DNA from 4 places in the Pectobacterium wasabiae CFBP 3304 genome. Region 2 is predicted to be linked to each of the others. Evidence: predicted binding sites of a transcription regulator. Region 2 holds the regulator's gene; each other region holds the start of a gene.
What was found. Region 2 encodes PurR, which represses purine synthesis genes. Its sites were predicted from a motif close to CANGCAAACGTTTGCNTG; they were not measured.
Positions count from the first base shown of each region.

Region 1: a site for PurR is predicted at 1,109-1,126, ahead of purH (bifunctional phosphoribosylaminoimidazolecarboxamide formyltransferase/IMP cyclohydrolase). Genes of this name have one in related genera too.
Region 3: a site for PurR is predicted at 1,195-1,212, ahead of purT (formate-dependent phosphoribosylglycinamide formyltransferase). Genes of this name have one in related genera too.
Region 4: a site for PurR is predicted at 1,160-1,177, ahead of A7983_RS03825 (nucleoside-specific channel-forming protein Tsx). Genes of this name have one in related genera too.

Region 1 is NZ_CP015750.1:1,404,238-1,406,423, forward strand. It holds rRNA gene A7983_RS06320 (16S ribosomal RNA) at 1-664, opposite strand, end outside; gene purH (bifunctional phosphoribosylaminoimidazolecarboxamide formyltransferase/IMP cyclohydrolase) at 1,269-2,186, shown strand, end outside.
Region 2 is NZ_CP015750.1:4,562,979-4,565,164, reverse strand. It holds gene cfa (cyclopropane fatty acyl phospholipid synthase) at 1-180, opposite strand, end outside; gene purR (HTH-type transcriptional repressor PurR) at 489-1,514, opposite strand; gene cydH (cytochrome bd-I oxidase subunit CydH) at 1,905-1,994, shown strand; gene A7983_RS20730 (C40 family peptidase) at 2,093-2,186, opposite strand, start outside.
Region 3 is NZ_CP015750.1:3,925,829-3,928,014, reverse strand. It holds gene A7983_RS17855 (S9 family peptidase) at 1-1,056, opposite strand, end outside; gene purT (formate-dependent phosphoribosylglycinamide formyltransferase) at 1,255-2,186, shown strand, end outside.
Region 4 is NZ_CP015750.1:861,254-863,439, reverse strand. It holds gene nadC (carboxylating nicotinate-nucleotide diphosphorylase) at 1-30, opposite strand, end outside; gene A7983_RS03825 (nucleoside-specific channel-forming protein Tsx) at 175-1,035, opposite strand; gene ampD (1,6-anhydro-N-acetylmuramyl-L-alanine amidase AmpD) at 1,436-2,011, shown strand; gene ampE (beta-lactamase regulator AmpE) at 2,008-2,186, shown strand, end outside.

The DNA of each region.
Region 1 (2,186 bases), 1.9 Mb from region 2:
CTACAAGACTCTAGCCTGTCAGTTTTGAATGCAGTTCCCAGGTTAAGCCCGGGGATTTCACATCCAACTTAACAGACCGCCTGCGTGCGCTTTACGCCCAGTCATTCCGATTAACGCTTGCACCCTCCGTATTACCGCGGCTGCTGGCACGGAGTTAGCCGGTGCTTCTTCTGCGGGTAACGTCAATCAGCAAGGTTATTAACCTTACTGCCTTCCTCCCCGCTGAAAGTGCTTTACAACCCGAAGGCCTTCTTCACACACGCGGCATGGCTGCATCAGGCTTGCGCCCATTGTGCAATATTCCCCACTGCTGCCTCCCGTAGGAGTCTGGACCGTGTCTCAGTTCCAGTGTGGCTGGTCATCCTCTCAGACCAGCTAGGGATCGTCGCCTAGGTGAGCCATTACCTCACCTACTAGCTAATCCCATCTGGGCACATCCGATGGCAAGAGGCCCGAAGGTCCCCCTCTTTGGTCCGAAGACGTTATGCGGTATTAGCTACCGTTTCCAGTAGTTATCCCCCTCCATCAGGCAGTTTCCCAGACATTACTCACCCGTCCGCCGCTCGTCACCCAGAGAGCAAGCTCTCCTGTGCTACCGCTCGACTTGCATGTGTTAGGCCTGCCGCCAGCGTTCAATCTGAGCCATGATCAAACTCTTCAATTTAAGATTTGTTTGATTTGCTGAACTCGTCAGCGATGCTCAAAGAATTAGTTACTGTTCATTCGTAATGAATTTACTGTTGTTCACTCTTCAAGACTTTTTATATCGTTAAGATACGGTCTTGTGAGTGCCCACACAGATTGTCTGATTATATTGTTAAAGAGCAGTGCGTTGCGGTGTTATCCGCTTCGCGAGGTGGCGTATGTTACGCTCATCACCTTCAGAGTCAACGTTTATTTTAAAGCGTTTTCTCTTTCTTTATCGACCCGGTTGTGAGTCACAGCGCCGTGTCGATGGAGGCGCATTATAGGGACTTCTCGACCTGCCGCAATAGGTATTTTAAAGAAAAATGACTGTTTGCTGCATTCCACAGCAAAACCCCGCTTTATACCTATTTTTGCACAAACTTATCCACAGAAAGCATTCAACTCAAAAATTGACGAGCATCACGCAAACGTTTTCGCTACAATTCACCGCGTTCAAAATCGTCGTGTTTTGGCGAACGCTAACTGAATATTTCTCTTTATTCCGCAATTATTGCTCTAACAAAGACGATATTCACATACCGTTCTTTACTGACTACCCAAATCCAGGGGATAACATCATCATGCAACAACGTCGTCCAATTCGCCGCGCTCTGCTCAGCGTTTCTGACAAAGCAGGTATTGTCGAATTTGCTCAAGCTCTGTCCCACCGTGGCGTTGAGCTCCTTTCTACTGGTGGAACCGCCCGTTTGCTGGCCGATGCTGGCTTAGCGGTGACAGAAGTCTCTGACTACACCGGTTTCCCGGAAATGATGGATGGGCGTGTAAAGACTCTGCACCCGAAAGTACATGGCGGCATTCTGGGACGGCGCGATCAAGATGATGCGATCATGGCGCAGCACGACATCAAACCGATTGATATCGTCGTTGTGAATTTGTATCCGTTCGCTCAGACCGTCGCCCGTGAGAACTGCTCATTAGAAGATGCCGTTGAGAACATCGATATCGGTGGCCCAACGATGGTACGCTCCGCCGCCAAGAACCATAAAGATGTGGCTATCGTGGTCAAGAGCAGCGACTACACCACTATCATTAATGAGATCGACGCCAACGAAGGTTCATTAACCTACAAAACCCGTTTCGATTTAGCCATTAAAGCATTCGAGCACACCGCCGCTTACGACAGTATGATTGCCAACTACTTTGGTGCACTGGTTCCGCCTTATCACGGTGATACCGATAAACCATCTGGCCACTTCCCACGTACGCTGAACCTGAACTACATCAAAAAGCAGGACATGCGCTACGGCGAGAACAGCCATCAGCAAGCTGCCTTCTATATAGAAGAGAATATTCACGAGGCCTCTGTCGCCACCTCTATACAGTTACAAGGCAAAGCGCTGTCTTATAACAACATCGCCGATACCGATGCTGCGCTGGAGTGTGTGAAAGAATTTGCCGAACCAGCCTGCGTCATCGTTAAACACGCGAACCCGTGTGGCGTGGCGATTGGTGGTTCAATTCTTGATGCCTACGAGCGC
Region 2 (2,186 bases):
TTCACCTAACCCCAATGAACCTTCCTGCAAGACGCGTTTAAAAAAACTGGTATTGATCACGTGGATGTCAAAAGGACGAGAGCCGTTAATGGTGATATCCGCAGCGGTTAGCCTTTCCTGCATGATTTTGAACCAGGGCGAGGTATGGCTACGCTGTTCTTTTGCATAAGGTGTACCCATGATGTCTCCTAAATTTTTCACGTGTGAAAGTATGGAAAAACATACCTGGACAGCACTTACCGCAGCCGATGTATCGGCTGTCACCAGAGAAAAATGAAGAAGAAATTTGCGCGTAAACGGGGTGCCCATTGGCAAAAAATGCGTACCTGTTTACCGAAGTGCGGCCATCACTATTTTGGGTTTTATCAGTGAAACTGAAACGCAAAGTTCAGTTTAGAGTCGCTTCAGCCAATATACAAGAGAATTGGCTGAAGCAGAGAGGGAAAGCGGATAGGTATAAGAAAATCGTGTGTGTTGAATTGTCGAGGTTAGCGGCGATAATCGCGGAACGGGCCGTCGGCAACCGAGCGGCGCTCAATCAGCGTCGGATGCACTTCAATGACGTGTGCATCTTCGCGCTTGCTGGTAATACGATCCAGCAACATAGAGAAGGCGGATTGGCCCAGACGCTCTTTCGGCTGATGGATGGTGGTTAGTGCCGGTGTAAAGAACCGTGCGTGACGCACATTGTCATAACCGATCACCGAAATATCCTGTGGTACACGTAACCCCAATTCGTCTGCCGCACAAATGGCACCCATCGCCATGATGTCGCCACCACAGAATACGGCGGTGGGCCGCTGTTTTTGCGCGAGAATCTGATGCATGGCTTTATAACCGGATTCCGGTTCAAAATCGCCTCGCACGACCCATTCATCGCGCACGGCGATGTCGGCTTCCTTCAACGCTTTTAAAAAGCCAAGGTAGCGTCCGTTGCCCGTGTTGCGCTCTTGTATTCCTGGGATGGCACCGATATCCCGATGGCCGCGTTCAATCAGATAGCGACCCGCCATATAGCCGCCTTCAAAGGCGTTATCGATGATGGTATCGGTGAAATCGCTGTGCATTTGTCCCCAGTCCATGACGACCATGGGAATGCTGCGATAATCTTCCAACATGCCCAAGAGTTCTGGCGGGTATTCGGCACACATGACCAGCAGGCCGTCGACGCGTTTTTGCGCCAGCATCGAGAGATAAGCGCGCTGTTTGCCGATGTCGTTATGAGAATTACACAGCACCAGCGTGTAGCCTTTGGCATAACAACTGTTTTCGACTGCTTCAATGATCTCAGCGAAATAGGGTGCTTCGCTGGATGTGGCCAGCAAGCCGATAGATTTAGTGTGATTAACTTTGAGGCTGCGGGCGACGGCGCTGGGCGAGTAGTGCAATTCCTTGATTGCTGCCCTGACGGCTGCCTTAGTCTCTTCGGCGACGAAACGTGTTTTATTAATCACGTGCGATACGGTTGTGGTGGAAACGCCAGCACGTTTTGCCACATCTTTAATCGTTGCCATCTAAAAATGACTCCTGAACTTACCTGTTACAGACGTAAGTATATTGTTAATCGTTTGCCTACGTTTAAAGTTCTTCTTCTAAGCTAAAAAACAGGATTTCAGAAGGAGAGTGCCGAATGTTATACCGAAGGGATCTGGCTTGACGTTTTTCGACTGATACGCAGCGCTTTCATAAACAGCGGATTGTGTCCGATTTATCATGAAAGTGAAAGGGCTAATTTATACTATTAGTGATGCATTCGTCGGAGATTTTTCGCTAGAATTATGAAAGAATCGTAATAACCCTATTATTTGTGGCTTTAACTGCCCTGTGGGTTCTGCTGCAAATGGTGGTGTCTTTTTTTCAGAGGAAGTTTCAGATGAAACTTGTTCGCTAATAAGGAGTGGTTTATGGATACAAATCTGAAGATGTCTCTGCTGACAACCGTTGGCTCGTTGGCCGTGATCATCGCATTTAGCTTTGTTGCGGTGCTGAACTAACCGCTCGGTGCTTCCGCATTAGTTAAGCACGCAGACACGTTTGTGGTGCATAAAACGTGTCTGCATCACTGCTGTTCGACGTAGGTTGCCCCTATCTCTTAACGAATAGTCTGTGGTGTCACCACGCGCCGCGCTCCAACATAGTGCTCCTGCCAATAGTCCTCACTCAGTTTGCTGATACGAATATCTGAG
Region 3 (2,186 bases), 640 kb from region 2:
GATCGTTTTTTCTTCCTGCGTATGCCAGTGAATCTGGCGCAAGCTGGTTAAACCGCGTTCCCTTTCTTCAACCACTAACCAATCTCGAAATAGTTCAAAACCTTCCAGAACGCGGTGTTCACGTGGAGCAATTAGCGTTTCCAGCGTTTGTTCATCAGGTTTATCCGAACGATAGAGACCGAAATTTTTTCCTTCTCGGTTAGAACGCAGGTAAAACCGCCCCTGATAGTGATCGATACCATATTCATGATCTTTCCGACGTGGAATGCCAACCTGCGGCACCGCATCTGGGAGCGTCGCATCGAGTAATAATACCTCGGTCGTCGTAGTGCTACTGAGGTAAATAGTGATGTAGTGCTCTGATGTCGTTTTACTCAAGCTGACATAATAGGTGTCGTCTTTCTCTTCATATACCAGTTCATCTTGTGCGGGATCGCTCCCCAGACGGTGACGATAGACCTGATACGGCAATAGCGTTTGTTCATGTTTACGCACGTAGTACAGCACCGTCGAATCGGCTGACCATTCCGCACCTGCGGTCACATTTTCGATCACATCCGGTAGCCATTCGCCGCTGTTCAGATCGCGAAAGCGCAGCGTGTACTGCCGACGGGATAAAAAATCCTCCGAGAGGGCCAATAGCGTGTTGTTTGGGCTAATCTCAAGCGCGCCGAGACTATAAAATTCATGTCCCTCCGCACGTTGATTCCCATCCAACAGCGTTTCCCACGTTGCTGTCGAGTGCTCAGGCTGGCGCAGATAGATGGCGTACTCTTTACCCGGCTCATAGCGGCTTTGATAACGATAGCCTTTTCTGACATACGGCACAGACATGTCCGTCGATGGAATGCGTTTAACCATTTCGTCATACAGCGACCGTTTACGCACTTCGTGAGGCGCCATAATCGCTTCACTATAGGCATTTTCCTGTTCCAGATAGGCTAACACCTGCGGATCGGTACGCTGATCATCACGCAGCCAGTAATAGTTGTCGATACGCGTATCGCCATGTGTGCTTATGGCGTGGGGCTTTTTTTCAGCTTGCGGTGTCTTCATCGCATCGGATCTCGTTGTCTTGACATAAAAATTCACTCTGCCAGAAGAGTGGCACGATTGCCCAGCAATGCCAAGCCACGTCCTTGTCTCTTGGTGCGCTTTTGCGTAACGCATTCCAGAGCCGCCCTCTTTAATGCGCACGCAAACGTTTTCGTTTATACTGCGGCCATTTTTCACAACCCGATCAGGTATAAGGTTATGTTAACGATTGGAACCGCCCTGCGTGCGGATGCAACACGAGTAATGCTGCTTGGCTCCGGTGAATTAGGCAAAGAAGTGGCGATCGAGTGTCAGCGCCTGGGAATCGAAGTGATTGCGGTCGATCGCTATGCCGATGCCCCAGCAATGCAGATTGCACATCGTAGCCACGTCATCAATATGTTGGATGGCGACGCATTAAAGGCGTTGGTTGAAGCCGAACGCCCTGATTATATCGTGCCGGAAATTGAAGCCATCGCCACCGATATGCTGGTGACACTGGAAAAACAGGGCCACCATGTTGTCCCCTGTGCTGAAGCGACACGCCTGACGATGAACCGAGAAGGTATCCGTCGTCTGGCTGCCGAAACGCTCGGCGTTCCGACATCCACCTACCGTTTTGCCGACAGTGAAGAGCGTTTTTATCAAGCTGTAGAGGCAATTGGCTATCCCTGTATTGTGAAGCCCGTCATGAGCTCATCCGGCAAAGGGCAAAGCCTGATTCGCTCCGCTGAACAGTTAGAGCAGGCATGGAGCTATGCCCAACAGGGTGGCCGTGCAGGCAGCGGACGCGTCATCGTTGAAGGGTTGGTTAATTTTGATTTTGAGATCACCCTGCTAACCATCCATGCGGTTGACGGTATTCATTTCTGTGCGCCAATCGGCCATCGACAAGAAGATGGCGACTATCGCGAATCCTGGCAGCCGCAGCAGATGAGTGAACTGGCACTGGATCGCGCACAAAAGATGGCCAGCGACGTAGTGAAAGCGCTCGGTGGCTATGGCTTGTTCGGCGTTGAGTTGTTCGTCTGCGGTGATGAAGTTATTTTCAGTGAAGTCTCCCCTCGCCCGCACGATACTGGCATGGTGACGATGATTTCTCAGGATCTGTCCGAGTTTGCCCTGCACGTTCGCGCTTTCCTTGGGTTGCC
Region 4 (2,186 bases), 1.3 Mb from region 2:
TTGTTCCTGACTGTAGCGACGCGTTGACATGACAAAACTCCGAAGGGGGATTCGGGGGTCTATGCTACCTTGTTTATATCAGGACATCCAGAATGGATACTTATTATAATTCAACGCGTTAATGTTATTGGTTTTCCGACGAATATTCATATTCGTCGGAAAGGTAGCGCGATTTTAGAAGTTGTAACCGACGACCAGGTAGTAGCCCCAACCGGTGGATTTCACTTCAAACGGGCCTTTGCCAAAGTTGAGTTCTGTGCCATCAGCCCATTGGCCGCCGTTGTGGAAATAACGAGCGACAAACGAGTAGTGCCAGTGGTCGTAGCCCAGTGCCAGAATATGGCTGGAGGCAATGGAGTTGTTAGTGCGGCTTGAATTTGATTTATCACGCAGTTCTGAACCGAAATCGAAATTGGTGAAGCTGATATACGAGACGTTACCGCCCATCAGGGAGCCGAGTGGGTAAGAGTATTTCACTTTTACACGATAGCCGTCCCACTCATTTTCGTTCGCTGCGCCGTAGTTCTGCCATTGGTATTTGGCATAGCCGTTCAGTGAGAGCGACAGATCGGTTCCGGTATCAATATCGGTCCCTAACCCCATGTACCACGTGCTCTGGCGTGAACCGCTGTTGCGACCCTGATCGTAAATAACATTATTGGCGATGTACCACTCTTTAAACGGTCCAAAGCTCAGATCCGTTCCTGTCAGTTTATCAATCGAGAAGCGTGGCTCGATCTCGACAAACAGTGGGGAGCCTTTATCCCAAATACCGCGGCTGTCGGGATCGCCACCGAAAAACTTAGGTGCGTCGGCGTAGCCGTAGAAATCGAACCAGTCTTTACGCGCAAATGCTTCATATTCCAGGTAAGTCGTGCTGTTCAGGTGTGGTCCGAAACGCGTGTGGGCGCTGCCGACGACGTTAACGCTCTGGTGCCACCAGTCGGAGAGGTATTCAGCTTTATTGCTGTCGGCAAGGGCAGGCATTGAGCATGACAGTGCGAGCAAGGCGCCTGCGGCGAAAGTTTTTTTCATGTTAAGTACCGTAGTGTTAGACGTTATTTACGCCATGCGTAAGACCGCAAAATAAGTTTTGGTAATATCAAAAAAAATCAGAAGATAATTTTGTCATGCATTTTAAGTAAAAATAGACGCAATGCACGAAAACGATTGCCTTCTATTACGCCATTACATTTGTAGTGTGACTTTAATCACATAATTGGATTGAGGATTTTACCTTGCTAAAAAGGATGTGGAGGTCGAAAACAGGCAGGAAATGGCGGAAATCTCACAGAACGAACGGTAAAACCTATCGATATCCAGTTGGATAGATAGGGTGGTGTGAAACATGGTATCTTGAATACAAGGACTTTTGGCTCCAATTGATTTTTCGCCTGATTCAGCCGGCAAACGATACGATGCGAGGTTATCGCCGATGCTTTTGGAAAATGGCTGGTTATCTGACATTACCCACACGCCTTCACCGCATTATGATGGCCGCCCGAATGATGAGGTGCCTTCCTTGCTGGTGATTCACAATATCAGTCTGCCGCCCGGTGAGTTTGGTGGTCCGTATATTGATCAACTGTTTACGGCTACTTTGGATCCCACTGCGCATCCCTATTTTGCCGATATTTCCCATTTACGTGTAGCGGCACATTGCCTGATTCGTCGCGATGGGCAAACCACACAGTATGTGTCTTTCGACCAGCGCGCCTGGCATGCCGGTGTTTCGGTGTTTGAAGGCCGTGACCGCTGTAATGATTTCTCTATTGGCATCGAGCTGGAAGGTACGGATACGCTGCCTTTTACCATGGCGCAGTATCACTCACTGGTTGCGATTACACGCCTATTAATGCGGGATTATCCTATTACACTGTCGCGAATTACCGGACATAGCGACATCGCTCCGGGCCGCAAAACCGATCCCGGCGCGGCATTTGACTGGGATGGCTATCATCGTCTGCTACAAGAAAACTGGACAGAAAACAAAGGGAGTCTCGATCAATGACGCTGTTTACACTGTTGCTTACGCTGGCATGGGAACGGTTGTTCAAGCAGGGGGAGCATTGGCAGATCGATCATCGGCTTGACGTTGTATTCCGACACGTTCCCTCTCCCTCTTTATTTCAAACGCTGCTCCTGACGCTATGCAGCATGGGTATCGTGGCGGGATTGCTGTGGCT